Regions from separate parts of the Synechococcus sp. PCC 7335 genome, predicted to be linked through region 2. Evidence: predicted binding sites of a transcription regulator. Region 2 holds the regulator's gene; the other holds the start of a gene.
The links. The regulator HrcA, encoded in region 2, represses chaperone genes, less so after heat shock. The targets are predictions, from matches to a motif close to TTAGCACTCNNNNNNNNNGAGTGCTAA.

Region 1: the regulator HrcA is predicted to act here: its motif matches at 13,307-13,333, upstream of groES (co-chaperone GroES).

The regions. Positions count from the first base shown of each region.
Region 1 is NZ_DS989904.1:1,386,559-1,403,140, reverse strand. Features, by position in the region: gene S7335_RS06270 (hypothetical protein) at 1-271, shown strand, start outside; gene S7335_RS06265 (TolC family protein) at 334-2,307, opposite strand; gene S7335_RS06260 (TIGR03279 family radical SAM protein) at 2,367-3,794, opposite strand; gene S7335_RS06255 (undecaprenyl-diphosphate phosphatase) at 3,873-4,766, opposite strand; gene S7335_RS06250 (DUF3120 domain-containing protein) at 5,367-6,215, shown strand; gene S7335_RS06245 (adenylate/guanylate cyclase domain-containing protein) at 6,401-7,420, shown strand; gene psbU (photosystem II complex extrinsic protein PsbU) at 7,559-8,041, shown strand; gene nadB (L-aspartate oxidase) at 8,232-9,887, shown strand; gene S7335_RS06230 (DUF2358 domain-containing protein) at 9,961-10,374, opposite strand; gene S7335_RS06225 (hypothetical protein) at 10,379-10,945, opposite strand; gene groL (chaperonin GroEL) at 11,145-12,770, opposite strand; gene groES (co-chaperone GroES) at 12,851-13,165, opposite strand; gene atpD (F0F1 ATP synthase subunit beta) at 13,661-15,121, shown strand; gene atpC (ATP synthase F1 subunit epsilon) at 15,202-15,618, shown strand; gene S7335_RS06200 (M48 family metalloprotease) at 15,841-16,582, shown strand, end outside.
Region 2 is NZ_DS989904.1:32,269-48,850, reverse strand. Features, by position in the region: gene hemH (ferrochelatase) at 1-721, shown strand, start outside; gene S7335_RS00210 (rhomboid family intramembrane serine protease) at 803-1,372, shown strand; gene hrcA (heat-inducible transcriptional repressor HrcA) at 1,400-2,494, opposite strand; gene S7335_RS00200 (LysR family transcriptional regulator) at 2,839-3,942, shown strand; gene S7335_RS00195 (serine/threonine-protein kinase) at 3,969-5,471, shown strand; gene S7335_RS00190 (ABC transporter substrate-binding protein) at 5,517-6,962, shown strand; gene S7335_RS00185 (DNA-3-methyladenine glycosylase) at 6,963-7,583, shown strand; gene S7335_RS00180 (LysE family translocator) at 7,595-8,236, opposite strand; gene S7335_RS25570 (phospholipid carrier-dependent glycosyltransferase) at 8,316-10,148, shown strand; gene S7335_RS00170 (hypothetical protein) at 10,299-10,511, opposite strand; gene dxr (1-deoxy-D-xylulose-5-phosphate reductoisomerase) at 10,605-11,774, opposite strand; gene S7335_RS00160 (hypothetical protein) at 11,934-12,194, shown strand; gene rbsK (ribokinase) at 12,195-13,154, shown strand; gene S7335_RS00150 (alpha/beta hydrolase) at 13,486-15,321, shown strand; gene katG (catalase/peroxidase HPI) at 15,479-16,582, opposite strand, start outside.

The sequences.
Region 1 (16,582 bases), 1.4 Mb from region 2:
TTGGACGACTGGTAGAGTTTGGGAGTTTGGCGGTCTTTGGAACGAACTTGCCTGGAAGCGGAAACCCTATGTCAGTCGTCAATCACTCTATATTCAAGAAGATGGCGACAACCTGCGGCTCTATCAGGTAGAAGAATCAATATTGATGATCGAAGTGAAACCAAAGGAGGCCACAGCGCCCGCTATCGGTCAAGTTGTTCTCAAAAGATTACTCACGGCAGAGCAAGTCATCGACCGGCTATGTCAGGAGAAAGTGTTCACTGACATTTAGCGCCCAGTCGCTGGCTAGCAGAAGTGGCTTGGGGAAAAATAGAAGTAGTCACCTGAGCCGAGCTAGAGTGCGCTGACGTTACTAATTGCGCGTTCTATCGCGACTAAAGCCCGGTTATAGCCCAAAATGGCCGCCACGTTGTTAGCTTCAGCCTCTGTCAGCTCGCTCTGAGCACTTAGGACGTCTAGCTGAGTGCCTACACCCGCTTGTAGTCGCAAGTTAGCTAGTGCCAAGGCTTCTTCTGCTTGCACAACAGCGACTTCTGAAGTAGCAATGTTCTCTTGGTTAGCCTGCAAATTAAAGAAAGCTTGCTCTACGTCAAATCGAACTTCGTCTAGGTTCGAGCTGAACTGTTCTTCAGCAATTTGACTAGCAATTTCCTGCTGTCTAGCACTAGCACGCGCTGCCCCACCGTCGAAGGGATTCCAGACAAAGCGAGCACCAAAAGAATAGGCATCTGTGACGCCATCGTTATCATTAATAAACGTCTGTGCGCTGTAGTTTGCGAATAGCTGAACAGAAGGTCTAATTGCCGCTAGCGCAATTTTTCGCTGCTCGTCGCTAAGATCGGCTTGGTATAGCTGCTGCTCTAGTTCGGCGCGGTTTTGAAAGGCTAGTACAATACTTTCTTCTAAGTCTAAGGGCCAGTTTTCTGCGACGGCTACTGGGGTCGTGGCAATAGTAGCAGTTGGGGGCAAGTTGAGCACCTGAGCGATCGCCCGGCGATTGATCCGCTCTTGACTTTGAGCTTGAATCACCGCTTGGCGCGCATTGGCAAACTGAACTTCGGCGCGCAAGGTATCAAACCGAGTACCTACGCCCACTTCCTGTCTAAGTCTAGAATCGCGAAGGTTACGGGCGGCTTCTTCTAGGAAAGACTGGTTGATCCGAATTTGTTCACCCGCATCTTGCAGATCGTAATAGGCATTGGCAGTAGTCAGCCGGATATCCTCCTGTTGAACTTCTACAGCCAGCGTACTAATTTCCTCTTGGAGTTCTGCGGCTCGGATGCTGGCACGGCGCGCGCCGCCAGTAAAGACATCGTAATTAATTTCAGTTGAGCCGCTGACTAGCGTATCTATGCCGCTTGGTTCTTCCAAAAAATCTGCACGAGTACTTTCTTGAGTGATGGCATTGGCAGTGACGTCTATACCAGGCAAAAGAGCGGCTCTTGCTTCTCTAACTGCAGCAGTGGCCTGCTCTAGGCTCAGTAAAGCTGCCTGAAGCGACTGGTTATTACGATAGGCCAGCTCTACAGCCTGTTCTAAGGTGATAACTTGCGTTTCTTCGATTGAGACTTCTTCTGTTGTAGTTGGAAAAGTTAGTGGATTAGGATCGGCAGTTAAGCTGTCAGGGACTACGTCGATTTCACGGCCTGATGCCTCTGAGGGCGCACCGAGTTCTGAGTCTAGAGTCTCCGAATCTAGTATCTCTGAGGGTGTCTCCGTCTCAGAATCTGGGGTTGTGGGAGGGGGCGCTGGGATGGACTCAATGATCAGGGGGGGCCTTGGAATGGGTGACTCCAAAGTAGGCAGACCATTACCATCTTCATCAGCTTCGATCTCAGAGGTAGTGTTCGCCTGAGCAACCGCTTCTGAAAAGCTCGCGCCAGCTTCTAGCCTAGTGTCTAGCTTGGCTAATGACTTGATTTCTAGATCACTACTTTCAGCAGATTGAGCCCAGCGAGTCTGAGTAGAAAGCTCTGATTCTATGGCCTGTCGTCGATTGCGTACTTCTATAGGCAGCGGCTGAGCGGAGTCTCCGAGCAGGCGATCGCGGAGCTTGGAAAATTTTGGGGCAGCAGGCTCTATGCTCGGTACTATGCTACTCGGTACTATATCACTCTGGACTGTGCCAGCAGTAGGCTGAGCAGTGAGTGTAACGTTCTCGCTCGCAGAGGACTCAGACAGTGCGCGCGGAGCGAGCCCGAGCGAATTACCTACTGTGGCATCTTGAGGCTGATCTTCTAGCCGCGAATCATTATTCGTAGGCGTTTCTTCCGAGGCAGCAATAGCAGCTTTAGGTAGAAAAGACATCGAACTACTGGCTGCTAACAAGAAGAATGCAGCTGATTGGAGATAGCGCATAAAACTAACTAATTCAATAAGTGGGGATCGATGACCTGGTTAAGCTTAGCCGACATAGCCACCCTACTCAAAGGCATATAGCTAGGAGTAGATCCACAGCAGGCATCTATGAGTTCTGATAGACTTGCAACGGATAATACTGAACAGTTTAGTTCATTTTCTAAGCTCAGTAGGGACATATCGTCGAGAAAGTAAGTGTCTTCTGGGCGCTGGCTATCGCCTTGTTTGAGCATCACGGTAGGCAGCAGAACATAATCGCCTAGGGCTCTTCGACTCAAGTGCCTAGCGACATCCTGGCCAGTCAGTAGCCCTGTTACGGTGATTTCTTGCCCCCAATAGTCACTGTTGATAGCCACCATATCCACACTCAGACCATCGACCTGATTTAAGCGATCAACCAACGGCGCAAAGGCATGCTCAACAGCGTTACCAACCACCCAGGTAACCTTACGCGGCGGAGTGACCTTTGCCGGTAACTTTTGAGCAAGCTGATCAAACTCTTTAAGAAACAATCGAATAGAACCTACTCCATTACCAATTTGCGGATAAGACTCATAGTGATGTTCAGGAGGCAGCGATCGCCGTCCCATCAGAAACCACTCATCGGCTAGCCAAGCAAAAGTAGTCCCTAGCTTGGCTTGGAAATCGGCCTGGATAGCCGTAACTTGATCGATCACTTCCTGCGCTTTGGCAGTCGTCACTGGAACTAGTTCATCTTGGTCTGGGCGAAAGCGGGTAAGCCCGACCGGAACAACAGCAGCAGAAATGACCGTAGGGACATCGCCTGTATGAAAAGCGGCGAGATCTTTTAGGGTTCTTTCTAGATGGGGACCGTCGTTAATCCCAGGGCAAACAACGACCTGGGCATGAATCTGCAGCCGGTGCGATTGGAACCAGCGGATGTGATCTAGAATCTGAGCGGCTCTGTCATTTTTGAGCAAACGCGATCGCACTTCCGGTTCAGTCGCATGCACCGAAACATAGAGAGGAGACAGGCGCAGCTGAGCAATCCGATCCCACTCGGCAGGTGGAATGTTAGTCAGTGTCAGATAGCTGCCATATAGAAAGCTCAGTCGGTAGTCATCGTCTTTTAGATACAGCGTCTCTCTTTTTCCAGGTGGCTGCTGATCGATAAAGCAAAACGGACAGCGATTGACACACTGAATGAGTCCATCAAATAGCGCTGTCTCAAACTCTAAACCAAGCTCCTCATCAAAATCCTTTTCGATTTCGATCTGATGCGAGACGCCTTTTGCGTCTATCACTTCCAAGTTTAAAACTTCATCAGCGCACAAAAATCGGTAGTCGATCAAGTCTCTAGGGCGCTGCCCGTTCACAGAGACCAGCCGATCGCCCGCTTCAAATCCAATCTCTTCAGCAATCGAGCCTGAGACCACGCTGGTGACTTTAGCAGGGGAAAGAGTGGTGGTTTTCATAGGCGGTAGCGAACAAATATCGTTTTATCAATGGTGCCAGTTCCATTTCCATATGGTGTCAGTGTATACAGCCTTGAGCTATATATTCTCCAATCTTCCAAGCGCGATCGCAATCAAAATCACCGCACCAAACGCAAGACGGTACCAGACGAAGACCCAAGTACTGTGCTTTTTTAAAAAATCAATTAGCCAGGCGATCGCTAGATAAGACGATACTACCGCCGCTGCTAAGCCCCCTAATAAAGGCACTAAGGCAACGGCACTATCAGCGCCGACAACATCTGTGATAGACACTAGCCCTGATAGTAGTATTGCTGGCATTCCTAATAAGAAAGAAAATCTAGCCGCCGTTTCCCGCTTGAGACCAATGAACAGCCCAGCCGTCAGCGTAGAACCAGAGCGAGAGGCCCCAGGAACCAGCGCAAAGGCTTGAGCAATGCCCACAAGCAAACCATCAAAGAGCCCTAGCTTGCCAAAATCACGCCTGCGCTTACCCAGTAGTTCTGCGATCGCCAGCAAGATCGCCATTACAATTGAGGTGATGGCGATCGCTGATGTCGAACGCACGATTGAATCCTCGTAGCCAGGGACAAACAGCTTTAGATACAGGCCCACTACCACGATTGGCAACGTTCCTAGCAGAATACCTAAACCCAATCGAAACTCAAGCGAGCCAAAGCGCTTTGCCAACAGCGCCTTGAGAAAATTCACTGTCACCATAGACAGATCGTTCCAAAAGTACCAAAGAATCGCGGCAACGCTGCCCAGCTGAATCACTGCCGTAAACGATACCCCCGGATCGCCCCAGCCGAGCACAACCGGCACGACTTTTACATGAGCTGTACTGCTAATCGGCAAAAATTCTGTTAGCCCTTGGACAATCCCAATCACAACAGCTCGAATCAGCGTCATTGATTGGTCAGTGGCTCCCGAGGCCGTCATCATCCAGAGCAGCATTCCTGGTATCAGCATGTATGATTTCAACCTGCAATCTATTTTGTCTACTTTTGACGCTCGAACTTTCAGCGCTTAATCAAGACTTATCTCGCGATACCTGTCTAGATAGGGCGCTGAGATACGCTAGCTTGAATCTCGCACATACGCTAGCTTGGACCCCTTGATAAGACGTTCATTAGGGCAATCGAAAGCTCCTACAGCTAATGCCAAAGCTAATGCCAAAACCAAATGACCCAAGCCATCGTTTCAAGTACGTCCTCCTACTAGTAGTCACGTAGTCACGGCTAGTAGTCACGGCGATATTCTATAACTACTAAGCGTTCCCCCAATCGGAGGATTTTGAAAGAACTCTGTAAAGAGTGCATTAAGTTAACGGGCAACTTCACTGCTTCACCGCTAAGCTCTACAGAGATAAAATACATACGTGTAGCAATTAGCTTCATTTGGCGAAGATTGTAGTCATTGAGAGTAGCCACCAAGAATACTAAACGCCGACTACAGACTGCTATAGAACCTTTGACTTAAGACAACCCTAATTTTGGAGCACAGCAGCATAGCCACAGCCTAGGATAAATCGTGCTATGTTAAGAATGGTTAATCAATCTCAGAAAAGCCTTGCAAGTTCTCCAAACAATCACGCCACAAGTCAAGGATATTGAGACTTTGCAGATTTCTAATAAAAGTAGCGTCAACAGCTCATTAAGCAACCGGCTGAGCAAGAGTGACGATGATTCTGTTGTGTCGCTACGCAGACCACTACCTACAGCTAGTCTGCCTACGGCTAGTCGAGCGGGCAGCCAGCTACGGTATAGAATTGCTAGCCTTTTTAGTCGCACTCGCGTTCAGGCTTTTACGGCTGCCGCCTTTTTAGTCGCCGTTCCGGTTTTTGTTCAAGCCCCCCTAGTTCGCTTAGTTCCGCAAGTCAGCTTACTGATGAGTGCTATCTGGCTATTCATAGGCTGGAAGCTACTACAAAAAGACAATACCCAGCTTTGGGGAGACTTGATGATTGGGTTTAGTTGGACCTGGTTAGCCGGAGCGGTCTATTGGGGCTGGTTTCGGTGGGACCCATATGTCCATCTGCCCATAGAGGCTTTAGGTCTGCCGATGGTGCTGATTCTGTTGCGCTACGGAAAAGCAAAAATCGGCAACTATTTTTACTTGGGTTCGCTCCTGGGTACAGCGATCACAGACCTATACTTCTATTGCGTAGGTCTAATTCCTTACTGGCGAGCGCTCATGGTAAATCCACCTGACCAAGCAGGCAGGATTCTACACAGCGCCCTGATGCGGATGGGAACCTACCAGGGGGTAGGCAGCGCGATTGTGCTGTTGTCTCTATTAGTCATGCTAGGGACTATACCGTTAAGATCGAATAGCACTAAGTGGTGGGCTTTCAGTGGTGCGGTGCTAAGTACTATCTTGGTAGATAGCCTATTTTTTGTGGCTGCTATTTTTGCCTAAGTGATATGCCTAAGTGACTTGCTTAAGTGACCAAAGCCTAGGTAGTCAAACCCCGAACAACCATGGCTCAAGTGACTAGGTCTTAAGTGACTAGGTCTTAAGTGACTGGGGCTCGAGTGACCGGGGTTGGATAGATTTTCCTATCAGCTCGTGTGTCTTCAAAGAAAAGTTATTTATTGGTAGCTGTGGCAACTTCTAAGCCTACCACCGAGATTGGGCCCTACTTAGTCCTGAAAAAAGACTGCAAGCAGCGGCCGATGCTATTAGCTGGCAATCAGTGCTGGACAGTGGGTCGTAGTGAGGACAATCACTTTGTGCTGTGCGATCGCTGGATCTCGCGTAACCATGCCATGCTGCAATACATGGAAACGGGTGAGTTTTATCTCATCGACTTAGGGAGTCGTAACGGGACCTTTCTCAATGGTCGCCGCGTAAGTGTGCCAGTTACCTTGCGCGATGGCGATGCAATCACCTTCGGACAAACTGAACTCAATTTCTACTGTCCGATCGCCAAACCGGATCTAGATTGCGATGACAAACAAGTTCAGGACCATAGTGCCACCGCTACTCTTCACATTCGCAAGTTAATTTCGGTACTAGTCATCGACATTCGCGACTACACCGTTATGGCCCGTCGGCTTGACGAGAAAGTCTTATCTGCAGTAATTGGCACTTGGTTTCGTTACGCCGGAGAAATCCTTGGCAAGCATGATAGCTGGGTTGATAAGTATATTGGCGATGCGGTGATGGCGGTCTGGATTCATGGCACCCAAGAGGTGACACCGGAGTCCATATTGCAAATTGCCAAAGCCATCAGCGAACTTAATCAGATGACAATGCAGCTCCATAAAGAATTTTCCTTGCCCTTGCCTCTGCGCATTGGAGCTGGACTCAACACTGGCTATGCCATGGTCGGGAATGCAGGTAGCCGCGATCGCCCCGACTACACCCCCCTAGGCGATACGGTGAATGCGGCTTTTCGATTTGAGAGTTCGACTAAGCACTTGGGCCTAGATCTATCGGTGGGTGAGACGACCTATCAAGCACTAGCGCAAATAGGCGTTAACGAAGAAACCTTTAAACGTTATGCCACCGAGCTAAAGGGATATGAGCAGAGGGTAGTCACTTACGGTTGCGCCTTTTGCGATCTAGAAAGCTTCATTGCTAGCCATGAGCCCAGCTACGAAGAATCAGTGGCCATATAGAGCACTAGTTCATAAGGGACTGGCTATATAGGGCATTAGATGGCTATTAGAAGACAGTGTCTCTCTAGAGATCCGCGCAAAAATGATATCCTCATAGTAAAGCTGCTGAGAGTATATTTAAAACGAGGTTTTGAGCGGATGAAACTAGCAATCAGAAAAGCATTGGGTAGATGGCTTGTCTTCGGTATCACACTGATGATTGTCCAGGGCTTCATGCTCTCTGGATCTTCGCTGTCAGCTATGGCATCGCCTTCCAACAGCAATACAGCCTTTTTTGCCAACGGCCAAATTAACGGCATCACGCTACTAGCCAACGCCGGTGGAAAGGACTTGCGTAACACTGTAGACGACAAACTAGCTACCGCATACGGCAGTAAAATTGACGTGAACAACACTAATATTGCTGCTTTTCGCAAGCACCGCGGTTTATATCCAACCATTGCAGGCAAGGTGGTTTCTAACGCACCTTATGATTCTATAGAGGACATCTTGGATATTCCTGGTCTGAGAGAAGTTGAGAAAGATCGTCTTCAGAAGAATATGGACATCTTTACAATCTCTGATCCGGTTCCTGCTCTGGTAGAGGGTGCAGATCGATTCAACAACGGTGTCTATAAGTAACGCCTAGGTGATGGACTAACTATAGTCAGAGCTATCTCTTACCACTGAACCATCCCTTTGAAGCCTTTAGCCAACTTCGGCTGAAGGCTTTGCCTTTTGAAGTATTGTGACTGATAGAGTAAGACAGCTCGAGCTGCCACTCAGCTGCCACTTATGAGAGCGTTTTTTGTTGGCAATTTCTTCCAAGACAATGGGCTTCGATGTATTGGTTGTAGGCGGTGGTGCTGCTGGGCTTTATTCAGCGCTGTGTCTGCCAACGCATCTTAAGGTAGGCCTGCTGACTAAAGACACACTGGCGCTATCAGCAAGTGACTGGGCCCAAGGTGGAATTGCGGCCGCGATCGCACCTGATGATTCAACTACCTTACACATCGATGACACGCTAAGAGCAGGCGCTGGGCTCTGTGAGCCTGAGGCGGTAGAGCTACTCGTCGAGGAAGCTCGGCAATGTATAAATTCTTTGGTTGATCTAGGTGTGGCTTTCGACCGTAGCGGACAGCAACTAGCGATGACGCTAGAAGCTGCGCATTCTCGCAAACGAGTTTTGCACGCAGCAGATACGACCGGACACGCAATCGTCCTAACGCTGGCCCAGCGAGTACTAAGTCAAAAGAATATACAAGTCTTTGATCAATCTTTCGCATTAGATCTGTGGATAGAAGCAGGTGTCTGCAAAGGAGTTTGTCTTTCCCAAATCAACAGAGAAGGAGCATCGGATATCCGCTGGCTACCAGCGCAGGCGGTTGTGCTGGCAACAGGCGGCGGTGGCCAGGTTTTTTCACAAACGACTAATCCTGAAGCTAGTACAGGAGATGGGGTGGCCATGGCTTGGCGAGCAGGGGCAAGTGTTAGAGATCTAGAATTCTTTCAGTTTCATCCAACTGCACTTACAAAAGCAGAAGCGCCGCACTTTTTGATCAGTGAAGCAGTCAGAGGTGAAGGCGCACATCTACTAGATAGCGAAGGATATCGATTTGCTTTTGACTATCATCCAGATGGGGAGCTGGCCCCACGTGATGTAGTCAGTCGAGCAATCTTCTCTCACTTGCAGAAAAATAGGGGTACGGAAGTTGTCTACTTAGACCTTAGCCCTATCGAGCCAGAACGAATTCAGTATCGCTTTCCTAATATTATTCGCGTTTGCAAACAGTGGGGGGTTGACTTATTCAATCAACCGATTCCCGTCTCTCCAGCAGCACACTACTGGATGGGGGGAATTGTTGCTGGACTTAGTAGTGAAACAACCATCGCGAATTTGTACGCGGTGGGAGAGAACGCTAGTACGGGTGTTCATGGAGCAAACAGGCTAGCGAGCAATTCTCTGTTGGAGTGTTTAGTGTATGGAGCGCAGCTTAGGAGTATCCGGTTAGCTGACAAAGCGGCGATTCCTATCGCTACTAACGCTGAGAGAGCAAAGGCTAAGATGGTTGTGGTCGATGATAGCTCGCAAAAGCAGTTGATTCGATGGCGCGAAGAGATTCCTCAGCTAATTTGGAGCCATTCAGGGATTAGCCGAGAGCAAGCCTTGATGGAAGAGGCGATCGCACAGATTACTCAATGGCAGCAGCAATTTGACCAGCTTTCTATCAGCAAAGATTTGAACTTCGAGCCTGGAGAAACTGTGAGACTACCCTCAGTTAGTGCCGGAAAAGTTAGGCTTTGGGGAGAGGTAAGAAACTTGCTAGCGATCGCAGCGCTCATTCTTAGAAGCGCTAACTTCCGCACAGAAAGTCGAGGCGGTCATTATCGCCGCGATCATCCTGCTCAAGATGAACAGTGGTTAGGTCATACAGTGATAGAAGGCGATCAGATAAGACTGCAGAGGCTTGGCAAAAGCTATAGCTAGCGCGAAGAGCCTAACTCGATGGCTTAACTCTCGTACCGACTCACAACCACAGTTGCGAGATGCCCTATACTCATTAAGCTTCTGTTTTGAACACCTGCTTTAACACATCTAACCGTGAGCAACTCCAATAGTCCACATGCGACTCAATAAGATTCTGCTCGCTTAGCCATAACTCCGTGCGTCCAGGGATATGGAGTCTCGAAGACCAGGGAACGGGGGGATTCATATTAAGCGTCCACCGCAGCTCAATTAGAGAGGGCGCAGACGCTTCGATACTGTGCAGATCCATTTGCACATCCCCAAAGAACCAGTCGATAAAGCCAATCATTCGGCGAAACAGCTCAACTCCTTCAAACTTGTTCATTGGGTCTTTAAACTTTACATCTTCAGCGTAGAGACCATAGGACTGGTCTTTTGGGAACCTCTCGTAGTCTTGCTTTAGCTGTTCAATGATCTGTTGCTTCGTTAGTTGCTTCACGATCTTCATAGTGCTACGCCCGATCAACATCGACAGTAGGCCAAAGCCTCTCTAGCTGTGCTCGCCAAGCCGTCATTGCCTTATTCTGATAATCTTGCTCGCCCATCTCACCCATCACCCCTTCTGAGTAGAAGCGGTCTAAGGTCCTGATTGTGTCTTCTAGAGACTGGCCTTGAAGTTTAGCGGCAGTAATAATCTGAGTAATTTGGGCTTCCATTAAACGAGAGAAAAAAATCTCTGCGCCTTGCGATTTCATTTTGGTTAGTTGATCAATAGCTCGTGCTAGCAACGGCGGAGTCAAGGACTCAAAATCAAATTGAGAAACGCCCCAAACGACGTTCTGATGAAAAGCGTAGCGGGCCTCTCGAGTCTGATCGAAGTTAGCCTCTAGCATTTGAGTGATGAATGACTGAGCCTCCGCAATTGGCATGATTGGTGTCATGAGCTTTAGAAGCGGCGGATTTGCGATCGCAATCAGCCGCATCTCCTCCGTTTCTACTTGCCAAGCATCCGGGGGCGCATACTGAGCGGCCTTGCCAAATCTAGCGGTCAGTGCATCAGTCAGGTCATCAGGCGTCATATCACAAATGGGAAGAGCTTCATCATTTAGGAAAGTCGTACAGAAGGTTCTTGAAAAGAAGCTCTGCCTGTTTAAAACCTAGCATCGTCATCACAAAAGGCGGCCCATCAAAAGATAGACCGCCTGGTTCTAGAATTGGTAAAAGGAGATTAGTCTAGCTAAATTCCTTTACTTTTCTACTGGCTCGACCGATTTCGACTTAGTAATCAAAATCACCCATACCACCACCTGATGGAGCTTTATCGTCTTCAGGCTTGTCAACGACAATGCACTCTGTAGTTAGCACCATCGCTGCGATAGAAGCCGCGTTTTGCAAAGCAGAACGGGTAACTTTTGCAGGATCGACAATACCAGCTTCTAGCATGCTGACGAACTCATTGGTCGCCGCGTTGTAGCCAACATTGGCGTCTTTCTCTTTGACCCGCTCAGCAATCACTGCACCGTTTTGACCGGCGTTCTCAGCGATTCGCTTCAGCGGTGAAGTCAACGCACGAGTCACAATCATTGCACCAACTAGCTCTTCACCCTCTAAGTTAGAAGTCGCCCAGGACTCTAGACCAGGAGAAAGGTGCGCTAGCGTCGTGCCGCCGCCAGGAACGATACCTTCTTCAACAGCAGCTTTGGTTGCATTGATCGCATCTTCAAGGCGAAGCTTGCGGTCTTTCATCTCGGTCTCGGTTGCAGCCCCGACTTTGATCACGGCGACACCACCAGAGAGCTTAGCCAAGCGCTCTTGTAGCTTCTCAGTGTCATAGCTAGATTCAGACTCGTCAATCTGGCGGCGAATCTGATCGCAGCGACTCTTCACAGCAGCCTCGTTGCCTTCAGCGACCAAAGTTGTGCTGTCTTTGGTGATAGTGACGCGGCGAGCCGAGCCAAGCTGCTCGAGAGTGGTCGTGTCAATTTTAAGCCCAGCGTCCTCGGTAATCAGGGTACCGCCTGTGAGAATAGCAATATCTTCAAGCATGGCTTTGCGGCGATCGCCAAAACCGGGTGCTTTGACCGCAGCTACATTCAACACACCACGCAAACGGTTGACCACTAAAGTAGCTAGCGCTTCTTTCTCGATATCCTCGGAGATGATCAGCAAAGGACGGCCGCCACGAGCAACTTGCTCAAGCACAGGCACAAGATCTTGTACAAGGGCAATCTTCTTGTCAGTGATCAAGATATAGGGCTCATCAAAAGCCGCTTCCATCCGTTCGGGGTCAGTCACGAAGTAAGGCGAGATATAGCCTTTGTCAAAGCGCATCCCTTCGGTAATCTCGAGTTCGGTGAACATCGATTTGCCTTCTTCTAAGGAGATAACGCCTTCGCGGCCTACTTTCTCCATAGCGTTGGCGATCATTTGACCGACTTCTTCATCGTTACCCGCAGAGATAGAACCCACCTGGGCGATCGCATTCGAATCACCCACTGGCTGTGCCTGCTCAGCAATCTTATCGACGAGATAAGCCGTCGCTTTATCAACGCCGCGCTTGAGGGCGATCGCGTTTGCACCTGCCGCTACGTTGCGCAAGCCTTCTTTAACAATCGCGTGAGCTAGTACAGTCGCAGTTGTCGTGCCGTCACCCGCAGAGTCGTTAGTCTTAGACGCTGCCTGACGAATCAACGAGACGCCAGTGTTTTCGACGTTATCTTCAAGCTCAATTTCTTTGGCGATAGTCACACCGTCGTTGACAATTTGAGGAGAGCCAAATTTCTTTTCAAGTACGACGTTACGGCCTTTAGGACCGAGGGTGACTGCCACCGCTTCAGACAAAATGTCCATCCCACGCTCTAGAGCGCGTCGGGCATTTTCGTTATAGATGATGCGTTTTGCCATAGTTATAGATAGGGAAGAGTGTTAGTGAAAAAACAAGATGAACCAGTAGCTGTGGGGAAACCAACTAGCTAGGCAAATAACTAATAAGTAACAGTAGCTAAAATGTCTTTTTCAGAAAGCAAAATGTACTCACCGCCTTCCATCTTGATTTCGGTACCCGCGTATTTGGAATAGAGCACCTTATCACCTACGCTCACATCCATGGACTGGCGGCTACCGCTCTCGTCTACTTTGCCAGGGCCAACGGCTGTAATTTCGCCAACCTGAGGCTTTTCCTTAGCCGCATCAGGCAAAATGATACCGCCAGCAGTCTGCTCTGCCGACTCGCTGACTTTGACGAATACGCGATCGCCCAAGGGCTTGAGTGTTGCTTTACCTAAAGAGATAGCTGCCATTGTGACTTCTCCGCTGTGAATCAAAATAATGTTGTGCTTGTCCCGGCTCAGCAAATCATGCTAATGCCGGCACGATTAAAGCCCAGCAAAGTAATCAGTTGCGATCTTCGCTAGGGCCCTATCAAAAGTTAAAAGCAAGAGTTAGCACTCTCTGCTGTCGAGTGCTAATCTATCGAAATAGAGGAGATGAATGCAACGGGACAGACGGTGCGGGTTACCGAACTAAGAGAACGACCAATAAGATAAAGACCAATAGCGAAGTTCTAGGCACAAGAGCAAGCGCTTCTATAAGTCCGCTCCTATGGCTGAGTAGAACTTACACTCTGCGTAAATTCGTCATTCATCATTCACACTTCATATTTTTTAAAGCCTGACATCTAGTGATAATCTTGAGTATGGCGCGAGTTGATCTTATTAAGAAGTTACATTTGGAGTTACTTTGGTTAGATCGTAACTAGGCGCGGTATCAGCTAAAACGTAGGACAGGCGCACAGAATGGTCTCCACCGCAGAGAAAACAAACACTGGCTACATCACTCAGATTATTGGCCCAGTTTTAGACGTTAAGTTCCCCAATGGCGAACTTCCAAAGATTTATAACGCGATTAAAGTCACGGGCACAAATCCTGCTGGGCAGGAAGTTACGGTTACTTGTGAAGTGCAGCAGCTACTGGGTGACTCTCAGGTTCGTGCGGTCTCGATGAGTTCTACCGATGGACTCGTACGCGGCATGGAAGCTGAGGATTTAGGTAGTCCTATCAACGTCCCGGTTGGGAAAGCAACGCTAGGACGAATTTTCAATGTTTTAGGTGAACCTGTAGACGAGAAAGGTCCTGTCGATGCCGAATCGTCTCTACCTATTCATAGACCTGCGCCTGAGCTTGTCGACCTTGAGACAAAGCCAGCTGTATTTGAGACTGGTATCAAGGTTGTAGACCTACTGGCTCCTTATCGACGCGGCGGAAAAGTTGGGCTATTCGGCGGCGCTGGCGTCGGCAAAACTGTTTTGATTCAAGAGCTAATCAACAACATTGCCAAAGAGCATAGCGGTGTTTCAGTATTTGGTGGCGTTGGCGAGCGCACTCGTGAAGGGAACGATCTCTACAACGAATTCATCGAGTCTGGCGTAATTAATGCCGACGATCTTAGCCAATCGAAAGTGGCTCTAGTGTACGGTCAAATGAATGAGCCGCCTGGTGCTCGCATGCGCGTAGCCCTCTCTGCGCTGACAATGGCTGAGTACTTCCGTGATGTGAACAAGCAAGATGTATTGCTGTTTGTAGATAACATCTTCCGCTTTGTACAGGCCGGTTCTGAAGTATCCGCACTGCTAGGCCGAATGCCTTCTGCGGTAGGTTATCAGCCCACGCTAGGAACCGACATGGGTGACTTGCAAGAGCGGATTGCCTCTACAACCGATGGTTCTATCACCTCTATTCAGGCGGTATACGTGCCTGCGGACGACTTAACCGACCCTGCTCCGGCTACGACCTTTGCCCATCTAGACGCGACTACCACGCTTTCACGGGCATTAGCCTCCAAAGGCATCTATCCGGCGGTAGATCCCTTGGATTCTACTTCCACCATGCTTCAACCAGACATCGTCGGCGAAGAGCACTACGGCACAGCTCGGGCGGTACAGTCCACGCTACAGCGCTACAAGGAACTGCAAGACATCATTGCAATTCTGGGGCTTGATGAGCTTTCTGAAGAAGACCGCCAGGTAGTAGCCCGCGCTCGTAAGATAGAGAAATTCCTTTCTCAGCCTTTCTTTGTTGCAGAAGTCTTTACGGGTATGTCTGGTAAGTACGTCACGCTAGAAGATACTATCAAGGGTTTCAACATGATTCTTGACGGCGAGCTAGATGACGTTCCTGAGCAGGCTTTCTACCTCAAGGGCGGCATTGAAGAGGTGATCGAAGCCGCTGAGAAAATGAAAGAAGACGCTGCTAAGTAACGTCTTGATCCAAATAGGAAGCAATGCCCCTCTCAAGTGGGGGTGCTTCCTTCTTTAACAACATTATTCAACAGAGAACTATGTCTTTAGTCGTGCGTGTGGTTGCGCCTGATAAAACGGTCTGGGATGACGAAGCTGAAGAAGTGATTTTGCCAAGCACAACTGGTCAGCTGGGCATTTTAGGCGGCCACGCGCCTTTGCTAACAGCGCTAGATACGGGTGTGCTGCGAGTGCGTTCGGCGGAAGGGGCAAAAGAGTGGACTGCGATCGCGCTGATGGGCGGCTTTGCAGAAGTCGACGAGGATGAGGTGACTATCCTTGTCAACGGCGCAGAACGTGGTGATAGTATCGATCAAGCCGAAGCCGAGAAAGCTTATGCAGCAGCCCAAGAAAAGGCAAACAGCCTTTCTGTAGAAGATCGTCAGGGCACGTTGAAAGCAAATCAAGCCCTGAAGAAAGCCCGCGCTCGCTTGCAAGCAGCAGGTGGTAAACTCTAGAGATTTGGAACAATCTATCCCTTGTGAATCGCTGTAGATTTAGAACTTAGCGCTAACTCTACAGCGATTTCTGTTCGCTTAGCTAGTGCTAGTGATGATGTAGCTAGAGTGAAAAGGGAGATCTCACCTACGGGGGACAAGTGCGTTTGGGGTTATGCGCTTAACTAGTCAAGGCGCAGTAACGCCATAAACTCCAGCGCAAGAGGTCAGAAAAGTCAGTCCATGGTCCGAATCAATCAATTAAAAACGCTGCTGTTGCTGATGTTGCTCAGTGGTTTAATCGTGCTAGCAGGCTATCTGCTAGTCGGCAATGAAACGGGTCTGTATTATGGATTGGCGTTTGCTGCTTTCAGTAGCTTTGGTTCTTGGTACTATTCTGATCAGGCAGCCCTATCTGCATTCAAGGCGCAGCCGATAGCACGAGAAGAGGCACCGGAGCTGTACGAACGGATTGAAAAACTATGTGATCGCGCTGAGCTGCCAAATCCTAAACTGTATGTTCTCCCATCGGAGTCACCAAACGCGTTCGCGACTGGGCGCGATCCTGAGCACGCTGCGATCGCGCTTACCCAAGGCATTATCGACCTGCTTCCACCCGACGAACTAGACGCTGTGATTGCCCACGAACTCACCCATGTCCGCAATCGCGACACCCTCACCCAGGCCGTCGCGGGTACTCTTTCAGGTTCATTAACCTATCTCGGACGTATCTTAACTATTGGCGCACTATACGTTCCGATTGCTAGGATAGGACGCCGAGGCAACAATCCTCTAGCCATCTTATTTTTGTTAGTGATTGGCCCTTTCAGCGCTGGACTACTACGCATGGCTATCTCTAGAACCCGAGAATATGCCGCAGATGAAGGCGCCGCTGAAATTACCGGTAATCCTCTTGCCTTGGTCCGTGCCCTGACAAAGCTAGAAGAAATAGGTCAAAAAGTTCCCATTCACGGCAATCCAGCCT
Region 2 (16,582 bases):
CCCCGCTTTGACCCCAATCGACTACACCCTGATTGAGTCCTGGTATGCGCGTCCTGGCTACGTAAATTCCATGGCTGATTTGATCCGCATAGAACTAGATAAGCTACCAAACCCTAATGAGGCTCATATCTTCTTTAGTGCCCATGGTGTGCCAGTCAGCTATGTAGAAGAGTTTGGCGATCCTTATCAGAAAGAAATCGAGCACTGCACTGATTTAATTATGCAGGCGTTGGGTCGGCCTAACGACTACACGCTGGCATATCAGAGCCGAGTCGGTCCGATTGAATGGTTGCAGCCTTATACAGAAGACGCGATTGAAGCGCTAGCGAATAAAGGTATCAAAGATCTCGTTGTCGTGCCCATTAGCTTTGTTTCAGAGCATATTGAGACGCTGCAAGAGATTGACATCGAGTATCGCGAGATTGCGGAAGAGCGAGGAATTGAGGGTTTCCACCGAGTGCCGGCGTTAGATACCTATCCGCGCTTTGTGGTGGATATGGCGGATATGGTTGAGGAGGCCCTAAGCGGCAAACCTGTGCATTTTTCCGACCTGGTAAAGCCGGAGAAGAAGGTGCGAATCTATCCGCAAGATAAGTCTGCTTGGGGAATGACGCCAGTCGCTGAAGTATGGAATGGACGGCTAGCGATGCTAGGATTTTTGGCGCTGCTGGCAGAGATTGTCACTGGACAGGGTCCTTTGCACCTGATCGGGCTGCTGTAGCTGTACTGCTCTGCCGTTGTTAGCATGTCGATGAGCATTCTAGTTTTCTGATGACTACCCTAGCTTTCTCTGTCAGTACCTATGGCTAAGGAATTCCGGCTACAGATCAAGATTTTGTTTGGCATTGTCGTTTTGTTATGGGCGATAGAGATTGTCGACCAGGTGGTGTTTCGAGGTGCGCTAAATAATTTTGGGATTCGTCCGCGATCGCTCCCTGGTCTTTTCGGTATCTTCTTTGCTCCATTCTTGCATGGTAATTTTGCGCACTTGATTGCAAATACAGTGCCACTGGTGAGCTTGGGATGGCTGATCATGCTGCGAGAGACTGAAGACTTTATCTGGGTAAGTATTATTTCAGCGATAGTCGGCGGTTTTGGAACTTGGCTGATTGGTTCACCCGCTAGTCATATTGGGGCAAGCGGCGTTATTTTTGGCTACTTTGGCTTTCTGCTACTGCGTGGGTATTTCGAGCGGAGCGCGGTGGCGATCGCCTTCTCGCTCTTGGTTGCATTTTTATACGGCGGTATCATCTGGGGTGTACTACCCACTCAACCAGGGGTCTCGTGGGAAGGTCACTTATTTGGCTTTCTAGGCGGTGTGCTAGCGGCCAGACTATTATCAAGACCCAAACAGCCCTCTAACGACTTTTAGAACGGCCGACTTTTAGAACGGCAACTTTTAGATATAGACTTCCTGATTGCCTGATACCGCGTCGGTTAGATAGTTGGCGGCCGCTTCTACCGCTGCAACTGCATTTTCATATAGCATCCTTGTAGGTCCTAACACGCCTAGGCTGCCTGTGGGCCCCGGCGCATGTCCATACCGAGAGGCGACTAGCGCACAGGCACGCATCGGCTCGAGTGGATTCTCTGCGCCAATCCAAATCCTAATCCTTTGCTGATTGGTCAGCGCACTTCCTGATTTTATTTCCGAAGGTAGAGGAGCAGCGATCAAAGGCCAAAGCTGATCGCGACCATCTTCTAAAAGTTGAACGATGCTGCGAATTTGCTCACGTTCGGCAAACTCCGGCTGATCTAGCGCGCCAGCTAGACCACTGATCAAAATCTGAGTATTTGGCAGAACACGTGATTTTCTAGACAAGTCGGTAATTGCGCTTTGAAGCGCCTCTGCATACCTTTGAAAAGTCTGATCTAAGTTTGACCAGTCTAGCTCTGCATCGTGTAAAGAGCGGCCTTTCAGCTGGTCAGTTAAAAAATTAGAAAGCACCTGTAGCTCGGCGTCGATATCTTTAGGCTCATCTTCGAGTTCGCTATCTATCGGCAGTAAGATCGAATGGTTGTGATAGATATCTAGAACAATCAATAGAATTTGGCGATCGCTAACCCGCACCAGCTTCAAATGCTTGATAGTCGAGGCTTCTACGTGGGGTAAGGTTACTAGCGCAATATAGCCACTCAATCTTGAAAGTACCTGAGCCGACTCTTTAAGCAGCGCTTCCATAGCGATACCGTCCCAATCGAGCTTATTACTCAGTGTCGTTTCCATCTGGCGCGTCAGGGGCTTTGACGGCATCATCAGCTCATCTACATACCTACGGTAGCCAGAGTCAGAAGGAATACGACCTGCAGAGGTATGCGGCTGATAGAGCAAACCAGAGCCTTCTAAAGCGCTCATTACATTCCGAATGGTTGCTGAGCTTACCTGGAGATCGTATCCATCTGCTAAAGACTTAGAACCGACGGGTTCTGCTGTGTCGACATAGTGACGCACCGTAGCGCGAAGAATATCTTGCTGCCTGGAGTTAAGCTTCATAAACCTACGGTGTGATCACTCTTAATAGAAATGCCCACGCATGTCTATTACGTACACATCATCTACAGCAACGTCCTATAGAACATCTATGGGAACGCTTTAGTACCAGTCCCTCTAAAGCATAAAGGATCATTTCAGCCTCTTACCGTTCGCTGTGCGCATTTTAGGCGAGGTTTACCGATTGCGATCCCCAATTTGAGTAAGGATACCTTCAGCTATACAGCAGAACTGCGGTAAACACCCCAATACCTGGTAAATTCAGAGAGTTACCGTAATGTTTTAAATTTTAGCTATCGCTGCGTTTTCACCTTCACTGGACTCCTGAGTTGTCAGGTTACGCCATCATGTCTGATCTTCCCTTTACTCTTGACCAGCTTCGTATCCTAAAGGCGATCGCCGCCGAGGGTAGCTTTAAGCGGGCAGCTGACAGTCTCTATGTCTCTCAGCCCGCTGTTAGCCTACAGGTACAAAACCTAGAGCGGCAGCTAGATGTCCCCCTGTTTGACAGAGGCGGAAGAAGAGCGCAACTGACGGAAGCAGGACATCTGCTATTGGAATATGGTGATCGCATTCTTAGCCTGTGTCAAGAAACCTGCCGCGCGATTGAAGATCTACAAAACCTGCAAGGCGGAACGCTAATCATCGGTGCTAGTCAAACTACCGGCACCTACCTACTGCCTCGCATGATCGGTCAATTTCGTCAGCGCTACCCTGAAGTCGCTGTTCAACTCCATGTGCACTCCACCCGCCGCACCTCGTGGAGCGTTGCTAACGGCCAAATAGATCTCGCTATCATTGGTGGAGAAGTCCCCCCAGAACTGCAAGATTCCCTCGAGATCGCTTCTTACGCAGAAGATGAGCTAGCGCTAATTATGCCAGTTTTTCATCCGCTAGCGACTAATGAGACAATTGCCCGTAGCGACTTGTACAAACTGAAGTTCATCACGCTAGATTCTCAGTCCACTATTCGTAAAGTGATCGATCAGGTATTAGCCCGCGGTGGTATTGAAACTCGCAGACTGCGCGTAGAGATGGAGCTAAACTCGATTGAAGCTATCAAGAATGCTGTTCAATCTGGCTTAGGTGTAGCGTTTGCCTCTACCTCCTCTATTGAAAAAGAATTGCAAATGGGTGTGATTCATCGAGCCCGGATTGAATCTGTCGAAGTCAAACGGACCCTCTCTGTGATTTTTAATCCCAATCGCTATCGCTCAAAAGCAGCTGAGGCCTTTACCAAAGAAATCTTGCCGCAGTTTACAAACCGGGCGCTAGAGTTCAAGAAGGCTAGTGTTAAATCTAATGGGAAAGTCAACGGCAAATCCAACGCTGAAGACAAATTTTCTGAAGACGAGTTTCCTGAGGAAAAATCCACACAGGCTACTCAGGAAACATCTGCTACAGTGCCTGATAAGGCCAAAGCCGCAGTCGATGCTGAGGCCAGTCGCTAGCGGTCGAGTTTTTGTGACCTTCCTTTATGCAACTGCACTGCACTCGTCCTAAGTGTTCATCGCCGATCAATCATTTTTCGGACCTCGATAATCCCAACTTACCGCATCCCCTAGCTCAAAAGTACTGCAGCGCCTGTCGTATGGAGCTCATTTTGCGCGGTCGCTATTTGCCAGTAAGTCTGTTGGGTAAGGGGGGATTTGGTACTGCTTTTCTAGCAAAGGATTTTGATTCGCCAACGCAACGGCGCTGTGTAGTGAAGCTATTTCAGCCGCCGGTTACGCTAACGCCACCGCAGCTAGCGACCGCCCAACGGTTGTTCAACCAAGAAGCGATTGTGCTAGAGCGATTGGGATTGCAACATCCGAGAATTCCGAACCTGTATGCTTATTTCCCTCTGCTGGTCACCAACCCGTTGAACAACCAGTCTGAAGAGCTGTTTTATCTAGTTCAAGAGTACGTTGAGGGAGACGATCTAGAAAAGCTACTTGATCGCCAAGGTAGATTTTCTGAACCTGATATTGAGAAAGTACTGGCAGCGATGCTAGATGTACTAGGCTTTGTACATGACAATGGCGCGATCCACCGAGATGTCAAACCTTCAAATATCATTCAGGGTAAAGACGGTAAGCTATCGCTGCTAGATTTTGGCGCAGTAAAGGAGGTCACCACGCCGACAGCAGGTCGGCGTGGCCCAACCACAATCTGTTCACCCGACTATGCACCGCCAGAACAGATCATGAGTGGCCAGGTCGACCAAACATCCGATCTGTATGCGTTGGCGGCTACGTGTGTAGTGCTACTGACCGATAGAGACTCGAATCAGCTACGTGATCCGGTGTCGAACCGATGGAACTGGCAGTCGTCTACTCAGATTTCTACAGGGTTGGCACAGGTGCTAGAAAAGATGCTGCAACCTAAGCCGAGAGATCGTTTCCCTAATGCCGCGGCGGTCGTAGAAGCACTCACGAAAAATGCACAATCGACAGTAAGCCCCCAGGCGAGAGCCACTGGCAGAGCCATCATGGGTTCATCTGCTCAATCTGCTCAATCTGTCTCTGTCACTCCTTCCCAGCCCAAGCCTACCCCTCCACTCGCCAATCCAAAAGTTGGCTCACCAGCAAATCCGAAGCAGTCTTCACCGCCTGTAGTACCTGCTAGCGCTCCCGTGCAGCTGCTATCTGTGCCTCGGTTCTTAGGTAACGCCGCGTTTGCAGGTGTAGAAGGAGGACTGCTAGCGGTCGCCTGTCTTAGCACGTTAGGAACCACACTAGTCGGTGGTGGCGCTTGGCTGGCAATGCTAGCTGTACTGGTCGCTCTTCAGTTGCGGCGAGCGATCGAGGGCATGGACCTTGTCATCATTGCTGGAGTAACCCTTGCGGTTATCGCCTTCTTTAGCCCCCTACATTCTATTTTAGGTGGGGGCGGCTGGGTGCCGATTGCGGTCATCGCGATGATGGCCGGAGGGGTTATGGTGATCGTTGCGATTGTCTTTCGGCTAATATTTAGCTTGCTTTCCCGTATCATGTGAGAAATCAGACATCTTTGTTTAGATAGAGTCGATCCAAACAGTCTTATGGCCCAAAAGAATGAGCTGCCTACTCTAATTGCTGCGCTGCTGTTTACGGCTGCGCTACTGGGTGGGGGCGGCTGGTTTCTGGTGAATCAGTTCACTGATAGGGCCGGTCCTGTTGTGTCTTCAGAGCGCGGCGATGGGACAGGTACTACTGATTCTTCAGGTGATCAGGCAGGCGCTACTAATTCCTCCAATGCTTCACTGGTAACTGGTGCTGATGGCTCATCTGGGCGATCACTGCTGCCCGGGGCAGTGTCTGCGGCTAAGCAAAGAGGGCTAGACGCGCTTGCTGAGCAGGATTTTCAGACCGCTCAGGCAGAGTTTTCGGCAGCATTGCAAGCAGAGCCAAACGATCCAGAATCTTTGATCTATCTCAACAACGCCCAGATTGGCAACGCCGCTGCTCATACTATTGCAGTGGTAGTCCCGGTGGGCAGTGCCTTGAATGCTTCGCTAGAGATGATGCGCGGAGTGGCCCAAGCTCAAACGGAAATCAATCAAGCAGGCGGCACAACGCCTTTGAAGGTGCTATTGCTTGACGATAGGGGCGATCCAGAAACTGCAGTCGAAGTGGCCGAAAGTTTGGCCGCAGACGATTCTGTCTTAGGTGTGGTAGGTCATTACACGAGCGATGCGACTTTGGCAGCGGCAGCGGTGTATGAGGCGGGCGAACTGACGATGGTTTCACCCACGAGTACAGCGGTGAGTATTTCGAATGCGGGTGACTATATCTTTCGCACGGTTCCTAGCGATCGCCTAGCCGCTGCCACGCTAGCCCGGTACATGCTCAACGAAATCGATCAGCAGCAGGCCGTTGTTTTCTTCGATAGCAACAGTGCCTATAGCCGCTCTGTGAAGTCAGAATTTACTACAGAGCTGCTGAGTAACGGCGGTAGTGTGGTGGCTGATTTTGATATTAGCCAGCCAGGATTTAGTGCGGGGCAAGCCCTTCAAGAGGCGAAGAGGCTAGGCGCTCAAGTCGTGATGCTGGCGCTGACGGCGGATACCAATGACATTGCTCTACAGATCATTTCGGTCAACCAAAAGGAGCTACCGATGATTGGTGGTGATGACATGTACAACTTCAAGATCCTAGATGTGGGCCGGGCCAATGCAGAGGGGTTAGTCGTGGCTGTGCCGTGGCATATTCTCAGCTATGAGCAAAGTCGGTTTGTCAGTGAATCTCGTCGACTATGGGGAGGTGATGTCAACTGGCGGACGGTGATGGCCTATGACGCAGTCAGTACGCTGGTTGCGGCTATTGACCAGGATGCGACTAGAGAAGGCGTTGCCACTATCTTGGCGGAACCTGATTTTAGTGCGTCTGGGGCAACTGAGACAGTAAGATTTTTACCGACGGGCGATCGCAATCAGCCATCACAGCTAGTAGAGGTAGTGCCTGGCAGTCGTTCGGGGACTGGATTTGACTATGTTCCCGTAGAGTAGATGCCCCTGGAGGAAATCAAGGATATTCACCATCAGCTTTTGATGGTTGCCTCTACGCTGAGCCCTGAACTCAGCTTCGCTATCCAACAGAATGGCCTGTTAGAGCTGGTTGCAAAGCAAGATCGGCCGTTTGTAGAGCAACTGTGTCGGACGGTCGTGGGACAGCAGCTTTCACTCAAAGCAGCTGCTTCGATTTGGGCACGGCTAGTCGCCAGCGTGCCAGCAGACGTGAATTTTGTCGACTACCTAGTAAGAGTTGATCCAGCTGTGTTGAGAGGCTGCGGGTTGTCAGGCGCTAAGGTGAGGACGGTGGTGGCGATCGCCCAAGCGGCCCGAGCCAATCAGTTAGATGCAAAAGAACTCGGCGCGCTGAACCACACCGAACGGACCAAACGTCTCACTGTGCTTTGGGGAGTTGGTCAGTGGACGGCTGATATGATGGGAATCTTCTACTTTGCCGATGCGAATATCTGGCCTGACGGCGACGTCACCGCCAAGAAGACGTTAGAAAGGCTTACTAGCAAACGTAGGAAAACGATTCGCACAGCGGTCCGATTCGCACCTTATCGGTCATATCTAGCCCTGCATATGTGGCGCTATGTCGATGCTGTCCCAGACTAGCAATCCTTTGATCATTTAACTAGAAGCACTAGGCCAGTACCCAATAGAACACAGCCTGACATCATATTCAAGGTCCTTTGAACTCGAACATCTTCCAAGACTTTCTTTGCCCTATCTGCTAGATACGCCTCTGTTGTTTTCACACCGCCTATGATCAGCGCTGCCATCCCCATGATCAGCAATGTCTGGTGAATGGATATTGTTTGTAGATTGACGAAAGCTGGAAACAGTCCCATATAGAAAAGAATTGCGCCCGGGTCTCCTAGTGTGATCAACAATCCACTGAAAAAGCTGGCATACCCAGAAGATCGTTTTGAAGCTGATAGGTTTGTTGCTCTGACGCAGCTGCCTTTAAATGCACTTTGATTAAATGCACCTTTAAGTGTGTTAGCGCCTAGCCAAACCAAATATGCGGCGCAAATGTATCTAACCGAGGAGAACAAACCACTCATCGATTCGGCAACTTCGCTGAGGCTGTAGATAGCGAAAGCAATAAATAAGAAATCACCTGCGACAATGCCTAGTGTCATCATCATGCCTTGCCGAAAACCAGCCGTTAGTGACCGAGCAACCACCGCAAAATCACTAGGTCCTGGCGTGGCGGACAGCACAAACATAACGCTAAATAAAGCAGCAGCCTGACTAAAACTCATACAAGAGAGTTTACCAGTTCTTCTAAACTGTTAGGCTGCTATGGTTACCTTCTGAGCATAGAGATAAAGCGCAAATTCCATGAGCGAGAAAATAAGTCAACCTGCAGTCCTTTCTGCTGGAGACGAATTTCCCACGTACTCTCAATCTGCTACCAAGGTTCGGCATGTGGGCCGGTGGCTATTAGGACTATTCGCGATCGCCTTAATGATCCGCCTGACCTATCTAGTCGCCAAACCTGCCTGGATGGACGAAATCTCGACTATACTCTTCAGCCTTGGCAATTCTTCTAGACTCATTCCAACCGATCAAATCATCACATTAGAACAGATTGTTCGCCCCTTGCGTCTCACGCCTAGCGCAACGGCAGCAGACACCGTAACTTACCTGCTTGCAGAAAACAATCATCCACCTGCTTACTTTGTCTTGGCTCACTGGTGGATGGTGTTTTTTCACTGGCTGATAGGCGAAGCGGATGGGTATGCTTCTGTCTGGGCAGCTAGGGCTTTGCCTGCTTTTTTCGGTGCGATCGCTGTCCCTGTTAGCTACTGGGTTGGTTGGATTAGCTTTCGCGATCGGCTAACGGCCCTGCTATGTGCTGCTCTGATGGTGGTTTCTCCCTTTTCTATCTTTCTCTCTCAAGAGGCCCGGCACTATACGCTAGCGATTCTAGCGGTGATGGGGTCTTTGGGTTGTTTCGTACTAGCTGTTCGAGCGGTAGAAGGCCGGCGAGCGATAGGTTGGCCGGTAGTCTTAGGTTGGATAGTCATTAATTCATTCGGCGTGGCGGTGCACTACTTTTGTGCCATTACTCATTTTGTCGAAGGGTTGGTGTTATTGTGCTTGCTTGTTCGAGACTTTAGTCAAGATAGGTGGGCTGGGTTGCGATCGCGATGGATCCAGATCTATATTGTGGCGCTAGGAACCTCTGCTGGAATTTTGCTGTGGCTACCGATTCTGTTAAATTTCTATGGCAGTCCCCAGACGACTTATATCACCGGTTCTAGAGATCTTAGCTTTTGGTTAAGCCCAGTTGCCCAATCAGTCGCAGGCTGGCTGTACGCGATTCTAGCACCCGTGTCTAGTGGCTATGGACCGGTGGCTGTGACGACGATTGTTGTTTCTTGTGTCGTGTTGTTGTTTGGCTATGTGCCGTGGCTTGTGCCATGGCTTGTGCGATCTTTCAAGCTTCAATGGCAGCAACCCGAACGGCACATAGGATTACTAGCCATCGGTGGATTCTTCATCATGAGTAATATAGTCTTTTTGGCAATTTGTTATGGTGCTGGATTCGATATTACTCGTGGTCATCGATACAGCTTTGTTTTTTATCCTAGTATTGTGATTTTAGTCGGTGCGTTGCTGGCTCCTTTTTGGACTAGAGATGGCGAGCATATGTTTGCTCAGATTAAATTACCGCTGGTTAGGCAATACATCAGTGGTCGGGCTTTTGTAATGACTGTTTTGGGTGTGAGCTTTTTGGGATCTCTAGTAATTGTTCTAGATCGTACGCATCTAAAATTCTATCAAGCCGATCGGTTTGTCGATTTTATCCAAGCAGAATCGATATATCCAGTCATCTTAGGGGCTCAGACGGTCGTAGGTAATCAGCCGAGCGTATATGGTATTGAAATCGTGTCAGTAGCGTGGGAAATTCAACAGCAGCTAGAAAAAGATTTGGAAGCGCGATCGCAGTGGAAAAGCGAACCACGCTTTATTTTATTAAAGAGAGATTTGATTACAAACAACGATCTTGAAGGAACCCTTAGAGGGTTGGTTCGTTCTGAGTCACAGCTGTTTGATTTATGGATGTTAGGAATTTCACCCTCATTAGAGCCTGCAGGCTGTGGCGAGCCTCTTCGAGGAAACAAAGGATCGTTTTCTTATAGCCATTACATCTGCGGTAATGCTTAGTTCATCACCTTCAAACCTATTGAATAAACTAGCCTACAGGTACTCGCACGCACGCGTTGTCTTTGGCTGTCGCAAGGGGTTAGATACTCGCAGGCCAGTAAAATAGGCCAATGACATAAGCCAACAAGAAGATTGAGGTTAGTCTTCAAGTTAAAGATTGCCTTTGGAAGATAGAAAGTCCGGCAGCCAACCTTTAAGGGTTTCCCAAACTTCGCTCGGGCCAATGCCAAAGGCTAGCCATAGCCCAAGTAGGAAGAAGCCAACAATCAGAGTGGCTTTAAGCGTGTCTTTGAGGAAGTCGACCAGCCAGAAAAAAACGACGGCTGCGATCGCTAGCGCACCTATGGTCAATGCAATTTCCACGCGGATCTCCTCAACTATCTTGCCGGTTTTTACAAGTGTAAATTCAGTGTGCGCCGTTCCATTTACGGATCTGAACACTCTATCTAACTATTATCAAGCACTCACGGCTGTCAGCTCAGTAACAGCAGCACGAGCCCATTGGTCGACAGCTAAGATGTCTTCTAGATTAGGGGAGCTGTTGAGATCGCTTTGGTGGCGATCACACACCTGTTCAATCACTTTAGCAATCTCTAAATAATGAATCTTCTCTTCTAAAAATAGGGCCACTGCCTGCTCGTTTGCGGCGTTGAGTACTGCGCTCATGGTTCCTCCAGCACGACCTGCGGCATAAGCAAGGTCCATACAGGGATACTTTTGATGATCTGGTTTGCGGAAACTAAGCATGCTAAGTTCTGCTAGACTTAACGGCTTCCAGTCAGTGGGAATGCGTTCGGGCCAAGAGATAGCATAGAGCAGTGGCAGACGCATATCTGGCCAGCCCAGCTGAGCCAATACAGATGTATCTTGAAGATGAATCATCGAGTGAATAATGCTCTGGGGATGAATGACGATATCAATATCGTCGTAGTCCAAGTCAAAGAGATAGTGTGCCTCAATCACCTCTAGCCCTTTGTTCATTAGCGTTGCTGAATCAACGGTGATTTTCTTACCCATCGACCAGTTAGGATGCTTGATAGCGTCGGCCATTGTGACGTTAGGTAACTCTTCTACAGGCCAATCGCGAAAAGCGCCACCAGATGCCGTCAGTTCAATAGTGCGTAAGCCACCTTCAGGAACGCCTTGAAGGCACTGAAAGATAGCGGAGTGCTCGGAGTCAGCAGGTAGAAGTTTGACGCCATGCTGCTTGGCCAAGGGCAGCACAACCGGACCTCCGGCGATCAGGGTTTCTTTGTTCGCTAGGGCGATGTCTTTACCCGCTTTGATAGCTGCGATTGTAGGTAGTAGTCCAGCGCAACCAACAATACCTGTGACGACAGCCTCAGCGTCGCCATATCTAGCAACTTCGACAATGCCAGCTTCCCCTGAAACGATGATTGGCTGTGGCTCTAACGATGCAATTGCCTCTCTAAGCTCAGTCAGTTTACTTTCATCACAGATAGCCACGATTTCTGGTTGAAACTGCATCACCTGCTTAGCTAATAAGGCGACATTGCTACCGGCAGCGATGCCTACTAATCGAAACTTATCGGGATATTGCGCCAAGATATCGAGCGTTTGTGTGCCGATAGAACCAGTTGAACCGAGCAGGGTTATGGCTTTCACTGTAGGAATCCCATCTGTAATGTTTTCTTTATTTCACCATACTGCTGGTCACTTTGCTTGATTCTGCTCTATCTGGCCTACCCAAGTCCAGGCCGGATAGACGCAGCATACTGTAGGCGTTACCGTAATGGGTAGCATAACTTACGGAGCTCTAAACTCATGGATGCGTTTGCCCCGATTCCGCCTAGCTGGACAAAAGATGCCGTACACGCTCGGCCGTTCGGGTGCCCGAGCTGTGGAGCTAGCAGCACAGAAGCCCAGGCCGTTTGGATAAATCGACGAGCACCTGTGTTTGTCGATGGGCGAAAGCGGAAGTATCAAGAGTTTTATCAGTGCGAGTGCGGCTCAGTTTGGTGGGGATGGAGCTCGGATCGGCCGCCGATAGATTTAGGGAAAAGAGAAACGACGGATAGCGAGTGAATGGAAATTCTGGTACTAGGCAGTCTAAACATGGACCTTGTAGCGCGGGTAGAAAGATTACCGCAGCCAGGAGAGACGCTGACGGGTTCTAGCTTTGTCACGGTACCTGGTGGGAAAGGCGCAAACCAAGCAGTGGCAGCGGCGCGCTCAGGTGCAAATGTGGCTATGGTGGGCCGGGTGGGAGATGATGGATTTGGTGAAAGTTTGCGATCGCAGCTCCAAGCCGAAAACATTGATACGCGATCGCTCAACATCAGCTCTAGCCAGCCTTCAGGAACAGCGCTAATTACGGTTGCACCTAACAATAATCAGATTGTTGTTGTTTCTGGCGCAAACGGTGAGGTGGGCGATGTGGAATTAGATCAGCTAGTCACTCACTTGGACCGGGCAAAAGTATTGTTGCTTCAGTTTGAGATTCCGTTGGAAACTGTGCAAAAGGCAGCAGCGCTAGCCCATGAAGCTGGACTACTCGTCATTGTTGATCCAGCTCCAGCTCAAGGGAAGCTGACTAAAGACTTTTGTGAGCATATCTCTGTACTAACACCCAACCAAACTGAAGCTGAACTGCTGACAGGGATAGAAGTTTTAGATATGAAAAGCGCCACTTTAGCAGCGACAAACCTACACCAGCAAGGGGTTGAGACCGTGATCATAAAGCTAGGGAAATTGGGCTGCGTCTGTGTTTGCACAGCGGGCACTTTTGAATTTCCAGCTTTTGTAGTTGATGCAGTAGATACAGTAGCTGCTGGAGATGCGTTTAATGGTGGATTGGCAGCAGCAATCTGTTCCTCAAAAAAGACTAATTTAGGCGTCGGTGTTCCCTTTTTCCAAGATTGCGATTCCCTCAAGTCAGCGATTCGCTATGCGAATGCTGTTGCAGCGCTAGCAGTTACTCGCTCAGGTGCTCAAGGTGCAATGCCAACAACCGCTGAGGTTAATGCTTTCTTGAGCGTTAATTAATCTCTACATTGCTTTGGGTCTTATCTATTTTCTTAGGTATTGGTTGTTGGTATTTAGGCCCTAGGCATCAGGATTGCTAGATTGGTTCTCACGGAAAATTTTATCTCTGGCTAGACGATAGCTAAGGATAGTTAGAGTAACGTTTGCTCAAGGATTAGCTTGAATCCTTTACAACTATTGCCTTTGGAATAGAAGATCACACATAGGTTCTATATAAGTTTCATAGGAAAGTATTGTTCCTAGAAGGGGCTATTGAAGAGATAGAGCCGCTAAGAGGTTTTGCCAAATATCCAACGTATCTATTGTCTATGCGTGAGGTTAATTACTTTCTATGACACAGACTCAATCGTTTAAGGGAAGGCACCTGCTTTCTATAGAAGAAATTCCGCCAGCATCTTCAGATTTCCCTGCTTATTTTGTAGGTAGCACCGCCCCCAACAATGTAGAAGATGGGGTTGCGAAAGTCGATGATCCTCAAGAGCATATCAACCGGATGGCAGCCTTTTTGAGCGCTCAGGAAGCACCTGAGATCTTGGTAATTGTACATGGCTACAATACTGGGCTAGGGACCTTTGCGACTGCTAGCTCGTCAGGTACAGCGACTAAGGGGTGGTACCAGGATATTAGAGATCACATTACTAGAAACTGTGATCGCCGCTCAGATGGGTTGGTGTTGATTGGCTATCGATGGCCTTCTGAACAGATCAATGGCAGTGGATCGGACACGCTAGCTAACAAACTTGGATATGCTCTTCGCTCACTGCCCATCGTTCTAAAGGTGGTTTCGGTGATTGGTATTGTACTTTTAAGCTTGGCCATCATCAGTACGCTACGTCATCAGATCGCGCAACCTATCGCCTTAGCTGTCGAAGTTGCGATGATTGGTCTTGTTGTTCTATCAACCCTTTTAGTTGTGATAGTTCTAACGCTTTTCATACTAAGGCTAGTCGGATACTTTCGAGATTCGTATCGAGCGAGTAACTTTGGTGTGCCAGATCTAGTAGAGCTAATTCGACAGATTGACAAGGCTGTACGAGCCGAAGACCCAGCGCGAGACTGGTCTACAGGCGATCGCATTAAGCTGTCGTTTATTGGTCATAGTATGGGTGGGTTTGTGGTCACTCACTCCGTTCGTATTCTCTCTGATGTCTTTGATTACAAATCGATTGGCAGCTTAGGATCTACGAACAAATCTAAGGCGCCTTCTTCGAAGATTGGTAACGTTTTCTCGCTGGGGCGACTGATGCTAGTCTCACCTGATATACCTGCCGAAACAATTATTTCGGGCCGAGCGAACTTTTTGAGCTCATCACTACGGCGGTTTGAGGAAACCTATTTATTTAGTAATGAAGGTGATATGGCGCTTAAGCTTGCCTCTACTGCCGCTAACTACGCAAGCTTTCCGGCGAGAACTAGGGAAGGGGGCTATCGGCTAGGTAATGTTGTGGTGCGATCGCCTTATTCCAAAGCCATCAGCACACCTAGATACGGCATCATCAACTTCGACGCTCAAGCCTCCGAGGGTGAACAGCTTAGCGATGTGCAAGCGCGGGGCGATGGTGGATTTGAACCGAAGCAGGTACTTTATCAAACCGCAAAGGGAACGGTCGCCGTATCGTCTTTTTTGGAGTATCTATATACGCTCAGTCATAAACCTTTGAGCCACCGACAACGGGAAATTCTAGAACCTGAACAAAAGCCAATTGCAGAGCTATTTACTGTGTTTGACTGTACGGACTATTACGAGTTTTCAGATGAATTAAAGGGGGGGAAACCTGAGAAAGTAGGAATGCTAAGCTGTGGCTTGAAGAAGCGATCGCTTAGCTTTATCGACTATTTGTTTTTGACAGCAGCGATGGCTAGAGGCAAAATCGATACCCATGGTGGATATTTTCGTGCAGGTGATTCGAATGAAGCGCGCAGGCCTGAAGCTTTTGTTAGCAAGCAGCTAATCTATGGTTTAGCTTGTCTAGGCTTTCAGCGACTACTGCTGTCTCTGTCGGCTGAGGTTGAAGAGGGTCATTCACATCAATCTGCTGCAACAAAAGAGTTGAAAACGCTTTCACAGCTTTGCGAATCACGCAATATTCAGGTGCTGCTAGCCGCTGAGCGGTATAACCGAGATGTTTTAGGAATTGTGACAGCGGGCGATCGCATTGGCTATTAAGTGAAATTTGAGACCCCTAGGGCAGGGAAGCAAGGCGCTAGTCGAGAACTGGCAAGTTGCAAGCTATTCAGATACTGGTTTAGATACGGATCGCCAGCAATAGAGCGAATGGCAAAAGCACCATCACTCTGTCGCTGGCTCGGACTACGTTTTGCCTTTAATCAGGTCGCTGAGTTGGAACATCGAAGCGATCAAGCATCATTACCTTGTTCCAAGCTTTGGCAAAGTCTTTGACCATGCGCCCATGGCCGTCGTCTGCGCCGTAGACTTCGGCAACCTGACGAAGCTCCGCATTAGAACCGAAGATAAGGTCGCAGCGGGTAGCAGTGAACTTGGTTTCACCTGTTTTGCGATCGCAAATATCAAAAATCATCTCGCGATTGTCAACTGGCTTCCACTCATAGTCCATGCTTGTCAAGACGCGGAAGAAGTCGTTAGTCAAGACACCGGGCCGATCTGTGAAGATCCCGTGCTTTGAATGGTCCCAATTCTGGTCAAGCGCGCGCAGTCCTCCCACAAGTACCGTCCACTCAGGGGCGCTCAACGTCAGCAGCTGAGCGCGATCAAGAAAGATCCGTTCCGCTTTCACCTTATAACCGACAGCCTCGTCATGGTAGTTACGGAAACCATCCGAGACTGGCTTTAGCCACTCAAAGCTTTCGATATCTGATGTCAGCTCTTGAGTCGTATCCATCCGACCTGGCGTAAAGGGAACATCGATCTCGATGCCAGCCTCTCTAGCCGCCTGCTCAACCGCAGCACAACCGCCAAGGACAATCAAATCTGCTATTGAGACTTTCTTATTGCCTGACTGAGCACTGTTAAATTCTGATTGAATTTTCTCAAGAGTCGACAGCACTTGACTCAGCTCTTCTGGACGATTCATCTTCCAGTCCTTCTGCGGATCTAAGCGAACGCGAGCACCGTTTGCACCACCACGCTTGTCAGAATCGCGGTAGTTCGATGCCGACGACCAAGCAGCTGATACAAGCGCTGAGACCGAAAGACCACTTGTCAGAATTTTGTCTTTCAGCCCACTGATGTCAGCTTTATCCACAACTTCGTGGTCCAGTGCAGGAATCGGATCTTGCCAAGGAAGATCTTCCTCTGCAACTTCCGGGCCAAGATAGCGCGTCTTCGGTCCCAAATCTCGATGCGTCAGCTTGTACCAAGCGCGTGAGAACGCATCGCTGAAGTGATCGAAGTCATTGAGATAGCGCTGACAAATCTCGTTGTAGGCTGGATCGACTCTGAGTGCAAT